2 regions of the Citricoccus sp. SGAir0253 genome follow, and region 2 is predicted to be linked to the other one. Evidence: predicted binding sites of a transcription regulator. Region 2 holds the regulator's gene; the other holds the start of a gene.
The links. The regulator LexA, encoded in region 2, represses DNA repair genes until DNA is damaged. The targets are predictions, from matches to a motif close to TCGAACANNTGTTCGA.
Positions count from the first base shown of each region.

Region 1: a site for LexA is predicted at 1,786-1,801, ahead of ruvA (Holliday junction branch migration protein RuvA). Genes of this name have one in related genera too.

Region 1 covers NZ_CP039424.1:1,487,645-1,491,857, reverse strand. The annotation lists gene ruvB (Holliday junction branch migration DNA helicase RuvB) at 1-1,006, opposite strand, end outside; gene ruvA (Holliday junction branch migration protein RuvA) at 1,091-1,732, opposite strand; gene ruvC (crossover junction endodeoxyribonuclease RuvC) at 1,911-2,609, opposite strand; gene E7744_RS06630 (YebC/PmpR family DNA-binding transcriptional regulator) at 2,617-3,372, opposite strand; gene E7744_RS06625 (M3 family metallopeptidase) at 3,509-4,213, shown strand, end outside.
Region 2 covers NZ_CP039424.1:2,323,265-2,327,477, reverse strand. The annotation lists gene E7744_RS10250 (ATP-dependent DNA helicase) at 1-1,075, shown strand, start outside; gene E7744_RS10245 (hypothetical protein) at 1,196-2,269, opposite strand; gene lexA (transcriptional repressor LexA) at 2,329-2,970, opposite strand; gene E7744_RS10235 (LysM peptidoglycan-binding domain-containing protein) at 3,284-3,643, shown strand; gene E7744_RS10230 (histidinol-phosphate transaminase) at 3,723-4,213, shown strand, end outside.

The DNA.
Region 1 (4,213 bases), 840 kb from region 2:
AGAACGCGGCCCCCGGCGCCTCGGGCGGCGGGGTGAGCCCGAGGTGCTCCCACGCGGCGGGCATGGCGATGCGTCCCCGCGGGGTGCGGCCGAGGAGGCCCTCGCGGACCAGGAAGGGCTCGGCGACCGTCTCGACCGTCTCCGTCTCCTCGCCGACCGCGATGGCCAGCGTGGACAACCCCACGGGCCCCCCGCCGAACTTGGTGCACAGGGCCTCGAGCACCGAGCGGTCCAGCCGGTCCAGGCCGAGGGCGTCCACCTCGTACATGTCCAGCGCCGCCGACGCCGCCCGCGCGTCGACCTGCTCCAGTCCGCCGACGAGCGCCCAGTCGCGCACGCGCCGCAGCAGCCGGTTGGCGATGCGGGGGGTGCCCCGGGACCGCGAGGCGATCTGGGTGAAGCCGGCGGAGTTCACCTTCATGTCCAGCAGCAGCGCGGAGCGGCGCAGCACGAGCTCGAGCTCGTCGGTGCCGTAGAACTCCAGGTGCCCGGTGAAGCCGAACCGGTCCCGCAGCGGACCGGGCAGCAGCCCGGCCCGCGTGGTGGCCCCCACGAGCGTGAACGGGGGGATCTCCAGGGGGATCGAGGTGGCCCCGGCCCCCTTGCCGACCACGATGTCGACCCGGAAGTCCTCCATGGCCATGTAGAGCATCTCCTCGGCCGGCCGGGACATGCGGTGGATCTCGTCGAGGAAGAGCACCTCGCCCTCGGTGAGCGAGGACAGGATCGCGGCGAGGTCCCCCGCGTGCTGGATCGCCGGGCCGGAGGAGATGCGCAGCGGGGCGTTCATCTCGGCCGCGATGATCATGGCCAGGGTCGTCTTGCCGAGCCCGGGCGGTCCGGACAGCAGCACGTGGTCGGCGCTGCGCCCGCGCATCCGGGCGGCCTCGAGGACGAGGGAGAGCTGGCGGCGCACGCGGTGCTGGCCCACGAAGTCGTCGAGGGTCTTCGGGCGCAGGGCGGCCTCGAGCTCGCGCTCCTCGCCCTCGGCCCCGCCGCCGACCATCCGCCCGCCGTCCCCCGGTCCCGGGGTGAACGCCTCAGCCATCTGCCCTGCCTCCGTCCGTCGCCACCGTCGCAGTCGTCATCCTCAGGACCGTCCCGAGCGGGCCGACTGGCCCTGGCCGAGGTGACGCAGGGTGGCCCGCAGCACGCTCGCGACGTCCCCCGACTCCTCGAGCTCCGGCTCGTGGGCCACGGTGTCCCGCACGGCCTTGTCCGCGTCCCTCTCCGTCCAGCCGAGCCCGGTGAGGGCCTCCAGCACCGGGTCCAGCCACGGCTGCGCGTCCGCCGCGTCCCCGCCGTCCGCCGGGGCGGGCACCGGGGCCCCCGTGGGCACGAGCTTGTCCGCGAGCTCCAGCACGATCCGCCGCGCGCCCTTGGGGCCGATGCCGGGGACCTTCGTGAACGCCTTGTCGTCCCCCGCGTGGGCCGCGATGCGCACGGTCTCCGGGTCGTGCACCGCGAGCACGGCCAGGGCGAGCCGGGGGCCCACCCCGGAGACGCCGAGCAGCACCTCGAAGACCTCCTTCTCGTCCGGCGTGGCGAAGCCGAACAGGGTCATCGAGTCCTCGCGCACCACGAGCGTCGTCAGCACCCGCCCCGGCTCACCGGTGCGCAGCCCCGCCAGGGTCTGCGGGGTGGCGCTGAACTGCATGCCGAACCCCGAGACGGCGATGACGGCCTGGTTCAGGCCCACGGACTCCACCGTGCCGGCCAGGGACGAGATCATGCTGCAGCCACCCACCTTCCGCGCCACGCCGGGGCGTCCCGGCTCGGCGGCATTCGAACGTATCTACGAACAGCCTAGCGGCTGGGCGGGACAGCGCCACCCCTGACACGCCCCGCCCGCCCCGGGCACCTCGCCGCGGCCGCCCGCAGGGCCGGTGGGGAGTGGGGGCCGGTCCCCCTCAGACGCGCGAGCCGCTCCCCCAGCCGGAGGTGCCCCGCGAGCGGCGCTCGGCCTCGAGCCAGGCCCGCTGCGCCGCGGTGCCGCCCCCGCGGGCCGCGCCCGGCGCGCGGGCGGCACCGGCCGCCGTCGGGAACCGGGACTCCCGCCGGGGGCTGGTGAGGTTGCCGGTGTCCAGGCCGCGGCCGCGCAGGCCGCCGCGCCAGGCGTGGGTGATGGCCAGGGCGATCGCGTCCGCGGCGTCCGCCGGGCGCGGCGGCGCCCCGAGCCGCAGGATGCGCGTCACCATGGCGGTGATCTGCTCCTTGCCGGCCGTGCCGTTGCCCGTCACCGCCGCCTTGACCTCGGAGGGGGTGTGCAGGGCGACCGGCAGCCCGCGCCGGGCCGCCGCGGCGATCACCACGCCGGAGGCCTGGGCCGTGCCCATCACGGTGGGCGTGTTGTTCTGGGCGAACATGCGCTCCACGGCCACGTGGTCCGGGGCGTGCCGGTCCAGCCACTCCTCGATCGCCTCGTCGATGGCCAGCAGGCGCCGGTCCAGGGAGGCCTCCGCGGCGGTGCCCACGACCGTCACCCCCACGAGGGTGGCCGTGCGGTTGGGCGCGACGTCCACGACCGCGATGCCGCACCGGGTGAGCCCCGGGTCGACGCCGAGCACCCGCAGGCCCTGCGGGGACCGGGCGGGCGCGGTGGCGGCCACGGCGGGCTCAGTCCTCCTCGAGCTGGGCGAGGACCTCGGGGGCGATCTCCACGTTGGAGTAGACGCTCTGCACGTCGTCCAGGTCCTCGAGGGCGTCGACGAGCTGGAGGAAGGTCTTGGCGCCCTTGGCGTCCAGCTCGACCTTCATCGTGGCCACGAACTCCATCTCGTCCGTGTCGTACTCGATCCCGGCCTCGTCCAGCGCGGTCGCCACGGCGCGCAGGTCGGAGGGGTCGCACAGCACCTCGAAGGAGTCCCCGGACTGGACGACCTCCTCCGCGCCGGCGTCCAGGACGGCCAGGAGGACGTCGTCCTCGGTGCGTCCCTCGGCCGGGAGCCGGACCAGGCCGGTGCGGTTGAAGAGGAAGGCGACGGAGCCGACGTCGGCCATCGTGCCGCCGTTGCGGGTGACGGCGGTGCGCACCTCGGCCGCGGCGCGGTTCTTGTTGTCCGTGAGGCACTCGACCATGAGGGCCGAGCCCTGCGGGCCGCGGACCTCGTAGGTGATCTCGGCGTAGTCGATGACCTCGCCGGTCAGGCCCGCGCCGCGCTTGATGGCGCGGTCGATGTTGTCGTTGGGCACGGACTGCTTCTTGGCCTTGGTGACCGCCAGGTCCAGCGCGGGGTTGCCCGCGAGGTCGGCGCCGCCGGCCCGCGCGGCCACCTCGATGTTCTTGATGTACTTGGCGAAGGCCTTGGCCCGCCGCGCGTCGATCACGGCCTTCTTGTGCTTGGTGGTGGCCCACTTGGAATGCCCTGCCACGTGTACTCCTCCCCGCGCCGGTCGCGTGCTCGCCCGGCCGGCCTCGGCTCTCGGTGATGGTCTGGCTCACGATTCTAGCGGTCGGCACGGACCCGGCCCTGTCCGGCCCGGCGCGGACGTGGAACAGTGGCTGACCATGACCATCCGGCCCGCCCCCGCCAACCCCCTGCTCGCCCCGTCCACGCTCCCCTACGGGCTGCCGGACTTCCGCGCCATCCGCGACGAGCACTACCTGCCCGCCTTCCGCGCGGCCATGGCCTCGCACCGGCGCGAGCTCGAGGCGATCGCCGCCGGCACCGGCCCGGCGACCTTCGAGGACACCGTGGAGGCCCTCGAGCGCGCCGGGCAGGACCTGCGCCGCGTGGCCATGGCCTTCGGCGTGGTCCGGCCGGCCGACGGCACCGAGGCCCGGCTGGCGATCCTCGAGCAGGTGGAGCCGGAACTGGCCGCCCACTGGGACGCCGTCCACCTCGACGGGCGGCTGTACCGCCGGCTGGCCGCCGTGGACGTCTCCGCCCTGGCCGGGGAGGAGCGGCGGCTGGCCGAGCAGGTGCTGCGCGACTTCCGGCTGCGTGGGGCGGACCTCGCCCCGGCCGCCCAGGAGCGGCTGGCGGCGCTCAACGAGCGCCTCGCCGTCCTCTCCGCCCGGTACGAGCGGCGCCTCGTGGCCGGCACTGCCGCGGCGGCCGTGTACGTGCGGGACGCGGTGGAGCTGGCGGGGCTGCCGGAGCAGGACGTGGCGGCGGCCGCCGCGGCGGCGCGGGCGGCGGGGCACGACGGCGGCCACCTCCTGGCGCTGTCCCTGTTCACCTCCCAGCCGTGGCTCGAGGTGCTCGAGGAC
Region 2 (4,213 bases):
CGGCGCGCTGCGCGCGGTGGCCGCCGCGGCCCGCCAGGCGCTGAGCGACTCCAAGGGCGGCGGGTCCGCCGGGGACACCGCGGCCGACGGCGGCCGCCAGATGGCCCGCTCCCGCCTCCAGGAGGTCCTCGAGGTGGCCGAGCGCATGCTCGGCACCACCCCCGAGGCCGAGTACCCGGAGGTGCTGTGGGCCTCCCGCCCGGGCCGCTTCGAGCCGGGGACCGGCTGGGTGCCCGGGGACGAGACGGCGGCGCCGATGCTCTCCGTCGCCCCGCTGTCCGTGGCCGGCCGGCTCCGGGATGGGCTGTTCGGCCAGGCGACCACCGTGCTGACCTCCGCGACCCTCGCCGTGGGCGACTCCTTCGACCCCGTGGCCGGGGCCCTCGGGCTGCTAGGGGAGGGGGCGCCCCGGTGGACGGGCGTGGACGTGGGCAGCCCGTTCGACTACCCGCGCCAGGGCGTGCTCTACGTGGCCCGGCACCTGCCCCGCCCCGGGCGCACCGCCGCACCGGAGTCCTACGACGAGCTCGAGGAGCTGCTGCGGGCCTCCGGGGGCGGGGCGCTGTGCCTGTTCTCCTCCCGGCGGGCCGCGGAGGACGCCGCCGCGGAGATGCGCTCCCGGCTGGGGTCCGCCCCCGAGGTGCTGTGCCAGGGGGACGCCACCCTGTCCGCCCTCGTCCGCCGGTTCGCCGCCGAGCCGGACACGTGCCTCTTCGGCACCATGAGCCTGTGGCAGGGCGTCGACGTGCCGGGCCCCTCGTGCCGGCTCGTGGTGATCGACCGCATCCCGTTCCCCCGGCCGGACGACCCCCTCGGCACGGCCCGCTCCCGGGACGTCAGCCGCCACGGGGGCAATGGGTTCATGGCCGTCTCCGCGACCCACGCGGCCGTCCGCCTGGCGCAGGGCGCGGGGCGGCTCATCCGGACCGCCACCGACCGCGGCGTCGTGGCCGTGCTGGACCCGCGGCTGGCCACCGAGCGCTACGGCGGGTTCCTGCGGTCCACGCTGCCCGACTTCTGGCCGACCACGGACCCCGCCGTCGTGCGCGGCGTGCTCGGGCGGCTGCGCGGCTGAGGGACCGGGCGGCCCCGGGGCTGCCCCCGACGGGGCGTCCTCGACGGGGTCTCGACGCGGGACGGTCTCGACGCGGGACGGTCTCGACGCGCGCGGTGCCGTCAGGCGGGCGCGGTGCCGTCAGGCGGGCGCCGCGGCGGAGAGCAGCTCGAGGGACTCCACGGTGCGGATCCCGCGCCACTCGTGGCCCTGGGCCGGGCACCAGGCCGGCCAGTCGACCGTCCAGCCGCCGTCCGCGTGCTGGCCGCCGGCGACGCGCTCGAGGTCGGCGGCCAGCTGCGCGGCCGTGAAGACGGCCCCGGCCGCCCCGCCCGCAGCCCCGATCGGCCCGGAGCCGTCCGGTCCCGACCGGGGGTCCGTGCCGGACCAGGGATCCCCGGCGAAGTCCCACGGGCGTAGCCGCTCGCCCTCCGCCCCGCCCGCCACGGGCAGGCCGCCGTCCTCCCCGAGCCGCTCGCGCAGCCGCGCCAGGTCCGCCCGGACCGCCTCGGCGGCCCGGACGCCGGGACCCGCGGAGGCCGCGGCGGAGGGGAACGCGCGTGGGGCGGGGTCATCGGGCGCCGGGCTCGCCGTCGCGGGGAGCGCGGGCGGGGCGTCGGCCCCGGGCGCGGAGGCGGACGCGCCGAGCACGGCCAGCTCGGCGGACAGGAACCGCAGCGCGTACTTGACCTCGTAGGCGGGCAGCGGCGCCGGGCCGCCCAGGCGTGCGTGGCACCACGCGACGGCCGCCTCGGACCAGCCGCCGGTGAAGCCCGTGCGCAGCGCCGCCGCGGCGAAGCCGAACGTCAGGAGGGAGCCGGCGGGGCCCGGCTCGACCCAGGGCGCCCGGGGCCAGGGCCGGGACGGCTCGGTCATGAACGGCAGGGACCCGTCGAGGCCGGACGTGGCGGCGGCCCACTCGAGGCCGGTGCGGACCCACGGGTGGTCGGCCAGCCCCCAGCCGGCCAGCAGGTCCAGGGCGGCCAGGGTGGACAGCGGCTCGCTCAGCGGGGACCGGAGGTCCGGCTCGAGCCCGTGCCCGAAGCCGCCGTCCGGGTTGCGGTAGGCCCCCAGCGCGGCGAGGACCCCGTCCTGGTCCCCGCCGTGGAGCAGCAGGTCCACCCGCCGGCGCTCCAGCAGCCGGGCATGGGTGAACACGAAGCGCTCGGCGTCCGCGACGCGCACGCCGGTCGGGAAGGGACGGTGGTTCCTCATCGGATCCTCCTCCGTTCGTCATCGACCCGGGCACGGTGCGTCCCCGTGCCGGGCCCCGGTCAGAGGGAGCGCAGCACGGTGACGACCTTGCCCATCACCGTCGCCTCGTCCCCCAGGATCGGCTCGTAGGCGGAGTTCTGCGGCAGCAGCCAGGTGTGGCCGTCCCGCTGGCGGAAGGTCTTGACGGTGGCCTCGTCGTCCAACAGTGCGGCCACGATGTCCCCGTTCTGCGCGGCGTGCTGGCGCCGGACCACGACCCAGTCGCCGTCGCAGATGGCGGCGTCCACCATCGAGTCGCCCGAGACGCGCAGCATGAACAGCTCGCCCTCGCCGGTGAGCTGCCGGGGGAGGGTCATGACGTCCTCGACCTGCTGCTCGGCCAGGATGGGGCCGCCGGCGGCGATGCGGCCGACCAGCGGCACGGGCACCCCGTGCCCCTCGACGGCGCCCGTGTGCAGCGTGGCCACCGGCGCCGGCGCGGCCTCCGGAGCACCGCCGGCAACGGGCCGGCCGTCCTCGTCGAGCAGGACCTCCATGGCCCGCGGCCGGCCCGGGTCCTTGCGGATGTAGCCCCACTTCTCCAGCTGCCCCAGCTGGTGGGTGACGGAGGACAGGGACGCCAGGCCCGCGGCGTCGCCGATCTCCCGCATGGACGGCGGGTAGCCGTGCTGGGCGATGGCGGACCGGATCGAGCCCAGGATGACCCGCTGGCGGGGGTGAGGGGACGCGCCGCGGTCGGGGACGGGGCGTCTGGCGTGGGCAAGGGGTTCCGGGTGGCCATGCGTGGGTCCGTTCTTATCGTGTCCGTGGGGCCGACTGGGCTGTGCCGTGGCCGTCCCGCCGGGCGGCGTCACGCCACGTCCTGCCCCCGATGCTACGGGAGGAGACGGCCGGATTCAAAGGTATGTTCGAACTTTCGCTTGGCGTGTCTCGAACATGCGTGCTAGACATGGCAACGAGGAACTAGAACACACGTTCGATCAGCCCGCTCGCCGGGCGGAGAGGCAGGAGAGCATGAGCACTGCAGCATCGATCGGGGTCCCCGTCCACCGCGTCGCCGGGTTCCGCCTGAACCGCCGCGGCCGCCTCCTGCTGCTCGGGCTGCCCGTCATCGTGCTGGCCGTGCTGGCCGCGGCCGCCGCCGTGTTCTTCGGCGCCCACGCCGTGGCCCCCGCGGCCGCCTCGCCCGAGCGCTCCGCCCCCGCCCTGCGGTCGGTCACCGTGGACTACGGGGACACGCTGTGGTCCCTGGCCGGTGAGGCGGTCCCGGAGGGTCCGCGCAACGAGACCATCCTGCGCATCGGCGAGCTCAACGACCTCTCGGGCCCGGACCTGCAGCCGGGGCAGGTCCTCTTCGTCCCGGCCGCGGGCTGACCCCCGCCGCCGGCCTCGGCGGCGTAAACCGGCGAGACCGGAGCGGGGCGTGGCCGCGGCCGGTCCTAGACTGGACCGGGTGAGCACCGACGATTCCCTGTCCAGCCAGGAGGCCCTGGCCGCCCTGCCCCTCCGCGAGAACCTCCGCGGGCTGAGCCCCTACGGCGCGCCCCAGCTGGACGTGGCCGTCGCGCTCAACACGAACGAGAACACGCATCCCGTGCCCCCGGAGGTCGTCGAGGCGATCACGGCGTCCGTGGCCGAGGCCGCCGTCACCCTCAACCGCTACCCGGACCGGGAGTTCACCGAGCTGCGGAAGCGCCTGGCCGAGTACCTGGGGCATGGGCTGTCCGCGGACAACCTGTGGGCCGCCAACGGCTCGAACGAGATCCTGCAGCAGCTGCTGCAGGCCTTCGGCGGCCCCGGGCGCAGCGTGCTGTCCTTCCCGCCGACCTACTCGATGTACCCCCTGCTCGCCGCCGGCACGGACACCGCCTACGTGGCCGGGGAGCGGGGTGAGGACTTCTCCCTGACGGCGGCCTCCGCCGCGGCCCAGGTGAGCGAGCACCG